Regions from separate parts of the Clostridium sp. JNZ J1-5 genome, predicted to be linked through region 1. Evidence: riboswitches for the same ligand, from Rfam matches in the RefSeq annotation. Region 1 holds a riboswitch; each other region holds the start of a gene.

Evidence for each region. A riboswitch is a leader RNA that binds a small molecule or an ion and turns the genes downstream of it on or off. The one in region 1 is predicted to bind S-adenosylmethionine.
Region 2: it holds a riboswitch for S-adenosylmethionine, as region 1 does, so the genes downstream of both, metK (methionine adenosyltransferase) here and ACWW38_RS07410 (O-acetylhomoserine aminocarboxypropyltransferase/cysteine synthase family protein) in region 1, are expected to answer to the same signal.
Region 3: it holds a riboswitch for S-adenosylmethionine, as region 1 does, so the genes downstream of both, metF (methylenetetrahydrofolate reductase [NAD(P)H]) here and ACWW38_RS07410 (O-acetylhomoserine aminocarboxypropyltransferase/cysteine synthase family protein) in region 1, are expected to answer to the same signal.
Region 4: it holds a riboswitch for S-adenosylmethionine, as region 1 does, so the genes downstream of both, ACWW38_RS15845 (methionine ABC transporter ATP-binding protein) here and ACWW38_RS07410 (O-acetylhomoserine aminocarboxypropyltransferase/cysteine synthase family protein) in region 1, are expected to answer to the same signal.

The regions. Positions count from the first base shown of each region.
Region 1 is NZ_CM132773.1:1,562,450-1,565,595, forward strand. Features, by position in the region: gene ACWW38_RS07410 (O-acetylhomoserine aminocarboxypropyltransferase/cysteine synthase family protein) at 81-1,364, opposite strand; SAM riboswitch class I at 1,579-1,691, opposite strand; gene ACWW38_RS07415 (GNAT family N-acetyltransferase) at 1,804-2,373, opposite strand; gene ACWW38_RS07420 (dihydrofolate reductase) at 2,606-3,100, shown strand.
Region 2 is NZ_CM132773.1:2,614,535-2,617,680, reverse strand. Features, by position in the region: gene metK (methionine adenosyltransferase) at 19-1,194, opposite strand; SAM riboswitch class I at 1,268-1,369, opposite strand; tRNA gene ACWW38_RS12635 (tRNA-Tyr) at 1,599-1,683, opposite strand; tRNA gene ACWW38_RS12630 (tRNA-Val) at 1,733-1,808, opposite strand; tRNA gene ACWW38_RS12625 (tRNA-Tyr) at 1,820-1,904, opposite strand; tRNA gene ACWW38_RS12620 (tRNA-Thr) at 1,910-1,985, opposite strand; gene yyaC (spore protease YyaC) at 2,261-2,812, shown strand; gene mreB (rod shape-determining protein MreB) at 2,938-3,146, opposite strand, start outside.
Region 3 is NZ_CM132773.1:3,233,527-3,236,672, reverse strand. Features, by position in the region: gene ACWW38_RS15460 (methionine synthase) at 1-301, opposite strand, end outside; gene metF (methylenetetrahydrofolate reductase [NAD(P)H]) at 334-1,233, opposite strand; SAM riboswitch class I at 1,328-1,436, opposite strand; gene ACWW38_RS15450 (putative DNA modification/repair radical SAM protein) at 1,587-2,915, shown strand; gene ACWW38_RS15445 (TIGR03915 family putative DNA repair protein) at 2,929-3,146, shown strand, end outside.
Region 4 is NZ_CM132773.1:3,313,657-3,316,802, reverse strand. Features, by position in the region: gene ACWW38_RS15850 (methionine ABC transporter permease) at 1-500, opposite strand, end outside; gene ACWW38_RS15845 (methionine ABC transporter ATP-binding protein) at 504-1,460, opposite strand; SAM riboswitch class I at 1,561-1,673, opposite strand; gene ACWW38_RS15840 (ferritin family protein) at 1,741-2,202, opposite strand; gene ACWW38_RS15835 (DUF2207 family protein) at 2,269-3,146, opposite strand, start outside.

The sequences.
Region 1 (3,146 bases):
TAATACTTATATTAACAGAGTTCTTTGCTTCGGAGGGAGTTTTTACTCCCATGAGAGTATTAGAGCGGGTAGTCATCGGATTAGTTCCCTAAATTCTCTAAAGACTGTTGAAAATCAGCTATAATATCTTCAATATCTTCGATTCCTACAGAAACCCTAATTAAGTCTGGTGTAACTCCTGATGCTACCTGCTGCTCTTCATTCAATTGTCTATGTGTTGTACTAGCAGGATGAATTACTGATGTTCTTGCATCTCCTAAATGAACTACTAAAGCAGCTAATTCTAGATTTCTAATGAATTTCTTACCTGCTTCAATTCCTCCATTTATTCCAAAAGTTAATATACCGCTAGCCCCTTTAGGCAAATATTTTTTAGCTAGAGGATAGGTAGTATGGCTTTCAAGGAGAGGATAGCTTACCCAGCTTACTTTTTCATGTTTCTCTAGGTATTTAGCTAACTTAAAAGCATTTTCACTATGTCTTTCCATTCTTAAATGTAGTGTTTCAAGTCCCAGATTAAATAAAAAGGCATTAAAAGGACTTGTGCAAGTTCCTAGGTCTCTTAAAAGCTGAACACGAACTTTCACTATATATGCTGCATTTCCAAACTTCTCAACATATTTAACTCCATGGTAACTTGGATCTGGTTCTATAAGCTCTAGATATTTTCCATTGTCCCAATTGAAATTTCCACCATCTACAATGATTCCACCTATACTGGTAGCATGACCGTCAATATATTTTGTTGTAGAATGAACAACTATATTAGCTCCAAGTTTTAGCGGGTTGCAAAGATATGGAGTTGCTATTGTATTATCTACAATAAAAGGCACTTGCTTTTTCTTTGCGACTGATGAAAACTTTTCAAAATCCAAAATATTTAATCCTGGATTCCCTATGGTCTCACCAAAAATAGCTCTTGTATTTTCTTTAAAGCACTTTAATATTTCTTCTTCATCTGAATCTGGATTTACAAAAGTTACATCTATTCCAAATTTCTTTAAGGTTGTTGAAAGCAGACTAAAAGTTCCGCCATAAAGTGTAGATGCAGCAACTACATGATCTCCTGTTTTACAAATGTTTAATATAGCTAAAGCAGTAGCTGTTTGACCTGCTGATACAGCGACAGCTCCAACGCCCCCTTCAAGAGCACTAACTTTTTCTTCAAAGGCAGCTACAGTAGGATTACTGATTCTAGAATACATATGCCCCTCTGCCTCTAAATCGAATAATGCTGCTACTTGGTCTGGATCCTCATATTTATAAGTTGTGCTTTGATAAATTGGTAATACTCTTGTCTCTCCTGCTTTTGGCGTATATCCTCCTTGTATACATATAGTCCCCTTTTTCCAATTTTTACTCATAAAAATTGCCCCCTTTTACATAATTTATGCTCTGTTTTAAATGAATGCTGATTTTTACATTCATTTAAAACTTTCCATGTAGCCCCCTACATGTTCATTAGTGTTAGTTTAACGCGTTATACTATTTTGCATAAAAAAAACCGCTTCAATCTCTCGATAAGAAGCGGTTATAATTACTTATGCATTAGACTATTAATTTAAATAGCCTACTCCCTTCTTATCTTTCAGGATATTTCCTGCAGGAATTAGCACATTTCTAGTTTAAAGCTTTAAACTAGCTGTTGCCGGGTTTCATCGGGCCAGTCCCTCAACCACTCTTGATAAGATTAATCTTTTATTCAATTTTAAAATTAATTTTACACATGATTTCATTGTGTGTCAAGAAGTTTTTTACAATTTATATAAAAACACGTAAGTACTTGCCTACGTGTTTTGTGTTTTATATTATTGAGCTTGATTTTATTTCTTTCCAATCACTTTTCAATAAGTCCATAAATACTACACTAGAAAATATACCAATCCTGCTGTCAAAATAAGCTTCTCTAATTATACCTACTTCTTTAAAACCTAATCTTTTGTACAGTCCTTGAGCTTTTATATTATCTATCATAGTAGTTAATTCTATTTTATTTAAATTTAAAAATTTGAATAGAAAATCAATAAAATAATATAGTGCATCATAGCCATATCCTTTTTCTTGCTCTTTTATATAACATATTTTTATACCTATTTCAGCCTTTTGGTTTCTTGCATCCCAGTTCATATAATTGATTTCACCAATAGGAACTAAATCATCTTTTCTTAGTATAATGAATCTTTTGCTTTCAGGAAACATAGAACAATCTTCAATTTGATCTACAATACATTTTCTTATACTATCTTTGCTTTGTAAAGTTCCAAAAGCATTTCCTGAATGCTCCATCATCAGCTCATCATTCCACCATTTGTGAAAATATTCTTCATCTCCTAGTTCTAGCTGTCTAATTATAACTTTTTTCCCTTTAATCATAATTATTCTCCTTGCAGTTGCTTTCAATTTGATATATAACAACTTTAGACATTTTACCTAAGCTTATAAAGTACAACTAAATTCAACTTTACATTTGTTCTATATAAAAATTATACCATATATACATGAATTATTAAAAAATTTCATAATAAATTTGATAAATATTTAACTTATATATTACAGATATTAATTCAATGTTATAATTTTAGTACTAATAAAAGAGGTGAAAAATATGCTGAGTTTTGTAGTTGCAGTATCTCAAAATAATGTAATTGGTAAAGATAATAATCTTCCTTGGAAAATTCCTGAAGATTTAAAACATTTTAAAGAGATAACTCTATCTAAAACTAAAACAATGATTATGGGTAGAAAAACTTTTGAGGCCCTTCCAAGTGTACTTCCTGGAAGAAAGCATATAGTGTTAACTGGAAATAGAGATTATAATATGGAAAATATAAATGTGAAAGTTATCCACAGTGTTGATGAAATAAATCCACTTATTCACAGTAAAGAAGAATACTTTGTAATAGGAGGAGGAGAAATTTTTTCTGAATTGATGCCATATGCAAAGAAGATATATCTTACCATAATACATCATGACTTTCAAGGAGATACTTTTTTCCCTGGATATAATAAAAATGATTGGAAAATAACCGAAATGCATAAAGGAACTGTAGATGAAAATAATAAATTTAACCACACTTACTTAACTCTTGAAAAAATATAAAGCTTATATACTTTATGATGTAAATACCGCACTAATTTACTAGTGC
Region 2 (3,146 bases), 1.1 Mb from region 1:
AAATGTTTAATTCAATTATTATATATATTTTTTGATAGCTTCTACTTTATCTAGCTGTTCCCATGGAAGTTCTACATCAGTTCTTCCAAAGTGCCCATAAGCTGCTGTTTGTCTATATAATGGTCTTCTTAATTCTAAATCTCTAATTATTGCACCAGGTCTTAAGTCAAATACTTTGTTAACTATTTCTACTATTTTATCGTCTTCAACTTTTCCTGTTCCAAAAGTATTTACTAAAAGTGATACTGGGCGAGCAACACCTATCGCATAAGCTAAACCTATTTCAAGTTTATCTGCAACTCCAGCTGCTACCAAGTTTTTAGCAACCCATCTTGCTGCGTAAGCTGCTGATCTGTCAACTTTTGTTGGATCTTTTCCTGAAAAAGCTCCGCCACCATGTCTTCCGTATCCACCATAAGTATCAACTATAATCTTTCTTCCTGTTAATCCTGTATCTCCATGTGGTCCACCGATAACAAATCTTCCTGTTGGATTTATGTAGTACTTTGTTTTGTCATCTAACCATTCATTAGGAATTATAAATCTTATTACATGTTCCATAAGATTTTTACGTATTTGCTCTTGTGTAACTTCTGGATCATGTTGAGTTGAAACAACTATAGCATCTATTCTTACAGGTTTATCATCCTCATATTCAACTGTAACTTGAGTTTTACCATCCGGTCTTAAGTATGGTAATATACCGTTCTTTCTAACCTCTGTTAATCTTCTTGAAAGCTTATGTGCCATACTTATAGGAAGAGGCATATATTCTGGTGTTTCATTAGAAGCAAATCCAAACATAAGTCCTTGATCTCCAGCTCCTATTGCCTCAACTTCGTCTTTTTCACCTTCTCTTGACTCTAGGGCTTCATCTACACCCATAGCTATATCTACTGATTGTTCATCAATTGCTGTCAATACAGCACATGTTTCAGCGTCAAATCCATATTTAGCTCTTGTATATCCTATATCTGTAACGACTTCTCTTACAAGCTTTGAAATATCAACATAACAGTTCGTGGATATTTCTCCCATAACCATAACCATTCCAGTTGTAACCGCCGTTTCACAAGCTACCCTTCCATTAGGATCTTTTTCTAAAATAGCATCCAAAATAGCATCTGAAATTTGGTCACACATTTTATCTGGATGTCCTTCTGTTACTGATTCTGAAGTAAACAATCTTCTCATTCTAAAATCTCCTTTCTAAAAAAAAATAAAACCCCTTCTTAATTGAAGAGGTTGATTGCGTGATTATCATGATTTCTTATCTTGCAGATTAAATCTGCAGGAATTAGCACCTTAGTACAACAGTACCGGTTGCTGGGTTTCACAGGGCCAGTCCCTCCACCTCTCTTGATAAGATTTTTTCTTATCTATTATTTAATTTTACTTAAGCAAAATAATATTATCACAGTATAATATCCATGTCAATAACATGAAGCTTAACTTATCATTAATTTTACAAATATTTATTTTATACAAATATTTAATTTGATTTATATAAATTTAAAAATAGGAGGTTTTAACTGAATTTAAAATCAACATTCATATAAAACAAAAATAAAAAAAGACATCAACATTGATGTCTTCTATGGTGGAGGAGGATGGATTCGAACCATCGAAACGAAACGTAACAGATTTACAGTCTGCCCCCTTTGGCCACTCGGGAACTCCTCCATATTAACTTTTAAAAAACTTAACAGCTACCAACTTCTCTAAAAATAAATGGTGGGCACAACAGGGCTCGAACCTGTGACCCCCTGCTTGTAAGGCAGATGCTCTCCCAGCTGAGCTATGCGCCCATTTATTTATATGGTGGAGGAGGATGGATTCGAACCATCGAAACGAAACGTAACAGATTTACAGTCTGCCCCCTTTGGCCACTCGGGAACTCCTCCGAAATTGGTGCTGGCACCAGGACTTGAACCCGGAACCTACTGATTACAAGTCAGTTGCTCTACCAGTTGAGCCATGCCAGCATGCTTATTTATTTTTTATTTTCAGCGTTTTACCGCGTCAACGAATATTAGTATACCTAGAACTAGCACTTATTTCAACTCTAACTTTTGTTATTTAAATGAAATTACAAGCATATTGCTCTTAATTTCACCACATTACTTCGAATTACTTATACATTTATATCAATTATTCATCTCCTTTTTCCTTTTAATTCTATTATATTTTCTTTTTTTATTAATTTTTATTTCATATAGTATATATGCTTTTCATATAAATTATCAAGGAGGTGTCGTTCTTGAATAAAGTCAGAGTCCACTATAAAGATAATCTATCTTATTACGAAATAGCATATTTTTTAAAAGATTACATGGATGAAAATTCTGTTATAGTATGTATTGGTACTGACAGATGTATAGGAGATTGTCTAGGGCCATTAGTAGGAACATTATTAAAAAATGAAAACTTCCCACTAAAAGTATATGGAACTATTTCTGAACCTATACACGCTTTAAATATAGATAAACAGCTTCAGCAGATAAAAAAACTTCATCCCTCTTCTAGTATAATAGGCGTTGATGCTTGTTTAGGAGAAATGAAAAACATAGGGGAAATACAAGCTCGCGATTATCCTATACATCCTGGAAAAGGTGTAGGTAAAATTTTACCTGAAGTTGGGGAAACCTCCATAATAGGTATTGTGGACTCTAGTGATAATAACGAGCTATTTACAAATAGGAATATACGCCTAGATTTAATTATGGAAATGGCCAAAGTCATTACTCACTCTCTAATCCATTCATATTACCTTTCACAATTACATGATAAAAATATGGATAACATAATATAAATATCATATGTTTTAAGCTATCCTTAACTTCTCATAATTCCAAAATAATTTTAAATAAAATATACGCTCCATAATTTTAAGATTATAGAGCGTATATTTTATAACTTATATAATAAGTATATATATTAGTCTATTAGGTTTATATCCTGCCCCTTATAAGATGCATCAATCTTATCTAGGTAGCTTAGTACATCTCCAGTGCCTAGAGCAACTGATGAAACTGAATCTTGAGCAACATGTACGGGAACTTTAGTTACTTCCTCTATTAACTTATCCAATCCATTTAATAAGGATCCGCCACCTGTCATTACAATTCCTCTATCAGCTATATCTG
Region 3 (3,146 bases), 1.7 Mb from region 1:
CCTTTTCATAATACTTTATTTTTGTTTCTATCTCATTTCCTAAAGTCATTGCTAAAACAGCACACATTTTTGAATCTTTAAGATGCTCTGCTATATCCCTACCTTCAAATACCAATTTACTTCCAATTATTTTTACTTCACTATTATCTATTTTTATATCAAAAATCTTATAGGTATATCTATAGTTAATATAGTTTTTTATTTCTTCAATAGATTTATTAATAAGACTCCAAACTTCATCATATATTATTCCTCTTTTATATCCTAAATATCTTAAAACTTCATCTCTATCAATGTACAAATATCTTCCTCCTATAATTTTTATTTTTAGTCTTATGCTATATTAAAACTATTTAATGCAGTTACTATTGACGATATATTAGCTACTATTTTCTTAGCTACCTCTGGATTATTCATAGTATAAATATGAATACCATCAATTCCAGAAGATAATAAATCAATAATCTGCTCAGTAGCATAAGCAATTCCAGCATCCTTTAAAGCCTCAGGTCTGTCTATATATTTATCAAGTATTTTTACAAACTTATCCGGAACATGAGCTCCGCAAAGAGAAGTTATTCTCTTAATCTGTCTACTATTTACAACTGGCATTATGCCAACTTCTATAGGAATATCTATCTTCATAAGTTCTGTTTTTTCTTTAAAGTTATAAAAAATATTATTATCGAAAAATAGCTGGGTAATGAGGAAGTCAGTACCTTTTTCAACTTTATTTTTTAAATTAAACAAATCATCTACAATACTCCTGCATTCAATATGTCCTTCTGGATAACATGTCCCTCCTATACAAAAATAGCTATCTTTTTTTATATGCTCTACTAAATCCACAGCATGTGTGTAATGGATAGGGTTTGGAAATTTCAAATTAGGATCTTGTGGAAAATCTCCTCTAAGAGCAAGAACATTTTCTATATTATTTTTCTTTAATTCATCCAAAATATTATCTATTTCTTCCTTTGAAGATGCTATACAAGTTAAGTGTGCTAAAGATTCTATATTATATTTATTCTTTATAATAGACGCTATTTCAACTGTTGCGTTCTTACTAGTGCCGCCCCCAGCACCGTAAGTCACACTTATATAATCAGGATTTAAAGGCGCCAAAGCATCTATAGTTTTATAGATACTTTCAATTGAATAATCTTTTTTAGGCGGAAATATTTCAAATGAAATTACAGGTTTTTTATTTAAAAACAAATTTTTTATAAACATAAAATGCCCCCTTTTAAATAAAAAAGCTGCTTTCCCATAAGAAAAGCAGCTTAAATATCTTTACATAATTTACACTTAACTAATTTTAGCAGCTTTCTTATCTCTCAAAATCAAAGATTTTGCAGGATTTGACACCGTTGTATTTTTTTAATACCGGTTGTCGGGTTTCAAAGGGCCAGTCCCTCCACCTCTCATGATAAGAATTCTTTCTATTTAATTAAAAACTATTCTAATACTTTTATATTATGCTGTCAATGTAAAATAAAATAACTTTTTTAGGTAATAATATATTTACATACGAACTTATGTTCGGTAATATATATTTAAGATATAATTGGTATAGGAGAACTATTATGGATATGTTGGAAAAGTTAAAGATACTATCAGATGCAGCTAAATATGATGTTTCCTGTTCTTCCAGTGGAAGTAGCAGAAAAAATTCTAAAGGAGGTATAGGCAATGCCAGCTCTAGTGGAATATGCCATAGTTTTACTGCAGATGGAAGATGTATTTCATTACTTAAAATTTTACTTACAAACTACTGCTGTTATGATTGTGCCTACTGTATAAATAGATATTCTAATGACCTTCCTAGAGCAACTTTTACCCCTGATGAAATAGCTGACTTAACAATAAATTTTTATAAACGTAATTATATTGAAGGCTTATTCTTAAGTTCTGCAGTTTTTAAAAATCCTAACTATACTATGGAACAGATGCTAAAAGTTGTATCTAAACTTAGAAATGAACATAACTTTAATGGATATATACATATAAAAGCAATACCGGGAGCAGATCCAATATTAATTAAGAAAGCTGGGGAACTTGTAGATAGAATGAGTATAAATATTGAACTTCCTTCCTCATCTAGTCTTAAGTTACTAGCTCCGCAAAAAACTAAAGAAAATATATTAAAACCTATGTCTTTTATAGGATCTCAAATTGCTGTTTCAAAATATGAAAAAAAGTTATATAGAAATGCTCCTTCTTTCGTTCCAGCAGGCCAGAGTAGCCAGCTTATTATTGGTGCAACACCTGAAAGTGATTTGCATATTTTAAAGCTCTCTGAAAATCTATATAAACGCTTTGGATTAAAAAGAGTCTACTATTCAGCTTATGTGCCAGTATCAAATAATCCAAAGTTACCTGCACTAAATAGTCCTCCTCTATTAAGAGAACATAGACTTTACCAAGCAGACTGGCTTCTTAGATTTTACGGATTTTCGGCAAAGGATTTGTTAAATGAAAACAATCCAAATTTCGATGTACACCTGGACCCTAAAACTGATTGGGCTCTTAGAAATATAGATAAATTTCCAATAGAGATTAATAAAGCCTATGCAAAAGATCTTATAAAAATACCTGGTATTGGAGTAAAATCAGTACGGAAAATTGCCCTTGCTAGAAGAGTCCACTCTTTAAGTTTTGAGGATTTAAAAAAGTTGGGTGTGGTTCTAAAAAGAGCTCAATATTTTATAACCTGCAACGGAAGATATTATGGTCAAGTAGATTTTAAAGATATATTAATAAGAGAAAAGTTAGTAAGTGATGCAACTAATAAATTTAAATCAAATCCTATCTATAATGCTAAAAAAAATTATGAACAGCTTTCTTTTCTCTCCTCTCCTCCAGCCATATACCGCCCAGATGATGCTTATACAAGCATCACTGGAGAACTTTAAGAAGGTGAAATAAATGATTTGCTATATCTATGATGGCAGTTTTGAAGGCCTATTAACATCAATATATGAGGCATATTACAGAAAAGATAAACCTGAAGAAATATTTAGAGAAGATGAATTTATTCCTACTCTTATAACAAATCCGATTTATATAAAAAAAGATATGTCCAAATTTTCTAAGGTTTATGATGCTATTAGAAATAAAATTTCTTATAATTCTTTAAGATATGT
Region 4 (3,146 bases), 1.8 Mb from region 1:
CCTGCTCCAATTGCACCAGCCATAGCTGAAAATCCAACTATACTAATAACAGTAAGAGTTATTCCAGAAATAATAGATGGAAGTGCTTCTGGAAGCATAACTTTAAATATTATCTGTGAAGTACTGGCTCCAAAGGACTTTGCTGCTTCAATTACTCCTTTATCTACTTCTTTAAGAGCAGCTTCAATAATTCTAGTAACAAACGGTGCTGATCCAATAGTTAATGGTACTATAGCAGCAGCTGTTCCAATAGATCTTCCTACTATAAATCTTGTAAATGGTATTAGTATTACCATCAAAACTATAAATGGGAAAGATCTTAAAATATTTATAAAAGCATCTAAAATTTTATAAACCGCTTCATTTGGTCTTAATCCATCTTTGCCTGTTATTATCATAATGATAGCTGGTATAAATCCTACTATTATTGCTAAAATTGTGGAAACTATAACCATAACTAGAGTTTCCCCTAAAGCTGGAAGCAATATTTTTTCAATCATATCCTATAACACCTCCCAATGCACATTTTGACTTTCTAAGTAAAAACAAACTTTATCTTTTTTATCCTCTGATATGTTAATTACTAAGCTCCCCAGTACACCTTGGCTAAATTTTTCAAGTTTTCCCCAAACAATTGAAAAATCCATATTTAATTCTCTTGCCATAGATGTTATTACACAGTTTTGGCTTAATTCCTTTGGAAAGAAAATCTTTATATTTACTCCATCCTCTGGCAATACCTCGTCTTCCCCTAAAAGGTTTTGCATCTCCTTGGTTGGATTAAGAAAAATTTCTTCTGCCTTCCCAAACTGTATTACTCTTCCTTCTTCCATCAGTGCTACTTTAGTACATACTTCTTTTATAACTTCCATTTGATGAGTTACTATTACTATTGTTATGCCTAGTTTTCTGTTTATTTCTCTTAATAGTTCTAGAATTGATTTTGTAGTTTTAGGATCTAATGCAGAAGTTGCCTCATCACAAAGAAGTATTTCTGGCTGAAGAGTTAAAGCTCTAGCAATAGCAACTCTCTGTTTTTGTCCTCCACTAAGTTCTTTTGGCATGCTCCTAGCCTTATCCTCAAGTCCCACTAGATTCAATAGTTCCTTTACTCTTTTATCCATCTCTTCCCTACTGTACCCCCAGATTTCCATTGGAAGAGAAACATTTTGCCATACATTTTTTCTATTAAGCAGACTAAAGTTTTGGAATATCATACCTATATTCTTTCTAAATTTTCTTAATTCTTCTTCACTTAATATATTAACTTCCTTATTATTTACTAATACGTTCCCCTTATCATAGGTTTCAAGTCCATTTATACATCTTAAAAAAGTTGACTTTCCTGCACCACTATGCCCCACTATCCCAAATATTTCCCCCTTTTCTATGCTCAAACTTACATCTTTTAAGACATGGTCCTTACCAAAGAACTTTTCTACATTTTTGATTTGTATCATTGTCTTACCCCCTGATTATTTCTATACCCCTTAAAACTTGCTAACTTTGGAAAAAATAAAAGACCTAAGGATATCCTTAGGTCTTAATAGATCTACCCTACCCTCATCTCTCAGCTTTCGCTGCAGGATTTAGCACCATTGTATATAATTCATATAATATATACCGGTTGCTGGGTTTCATCGGGCCAGTCCCTCCACCACTCTTGATAAGCCATATTAAGTTTTATTGTTAACAATTATATTATTAAGATTAATGTTTGTCAATAACATTTTTAAATTTTTATTGTTCTCTATTTTTTTCTAATTTATTCATTAATTCTATAACTTCTTCTAAAAACCTTAAATGCTCTTTCTCTTCATTGATTATTTCTAATACTGCTTTTTTTTCCTGTTCGTTTTCAATTTCACTTAAAATTCTTTCATAGGATTCTATGGTATCTCTTTCGTCTTTTGCTGCTGCTAAATATATACTAGTTTGAAGCTCTGATAGACTTCCAATTATTTTTTCTTCTCTCTTGTCTTGAAAAATACTTTTTAAATCTTTATAATTATGATTTTCTAAACTTTTAAATTCTAGATTTCTATCCTTCATCTCTTTAAATATGTTAAAATGCTTCTTTTCTTCAAGGGATAAAAATTCAAAAATTCCCTTTAACCACTCATCTTTACATAAATCAGCTGCTCTTTTATAGTAAGCTGATCCCTCTAACTCTGATTTCATAGCAAATTCATAAATATTCAAACCTATCACCTCTACATTATAAATTAATTTGAATCTATCTAAAAAATACAATTAATCTTACTGCATTTAAAAGGCTCCTGCACCTCCTCCACCGGCTCCACCAGTTGATCCGCTGGTTCCTCCGCCAGCCCCAGTAGATGGTACAACTCCTCCAAATGCTGAATTGATACTGTCATTAAACGGATTGGTTGCTTTATTATTGCTATATAAGATAAAATACCAGAATATAAAATTATTATTATAATCATAACTAGTCTCTATATATGGCTTAAATTTTTTTATTATTTTATCATCAAGTCCAAGTGAAATTGCATATATAAGGTATTCATCTAATGGATATTGTGAAAATTCATTTTGTATATTTTCCTCTTGTACCTTTTTTAGATATTTTCTAAATTGAGTCCATTTTATATATTCTATATATCCATGGTCACTTTTTCTATATACAAGAGCAATTCCCCATATAATAAAAATCACTCCAAGGATTATGTTGACTATTCCCATAAAAGCAGAAAAAGCTGTAAATATACATCCTGCTGTAAGTTCGATTATTCCCAGCACTATACAAGCTAAAGCGTATTTTTTGCCTCTTTCATCAAAATAGCCTCTGCTTTTAGCTTCCTCTTTAACAAGTTTACTCCACTTATTATAGTTTTGAGTAAACTTGGATGTGTTCTTTTTAGAGTAGCTTTTTATATCTTCTAAAGTTACATAAGTGCCATTTCCCATCTTCTCTATTACCCATTCTATAAAAAACTTTTCATGGTTTAATAATAAATCGTCTATTTCCTTTATTTTTGTTATCTTATAATTTTCATATTTCTTTTTCTTAGTTTTATTGTGTTCATTTTCTAACATGTCTTCTTCAAAATTTTCCACCCTTAGATAACCTTTTCTACATAAATCTAAAATAGTTGAAATTATGTCTTTAGTTCCTAAATAGC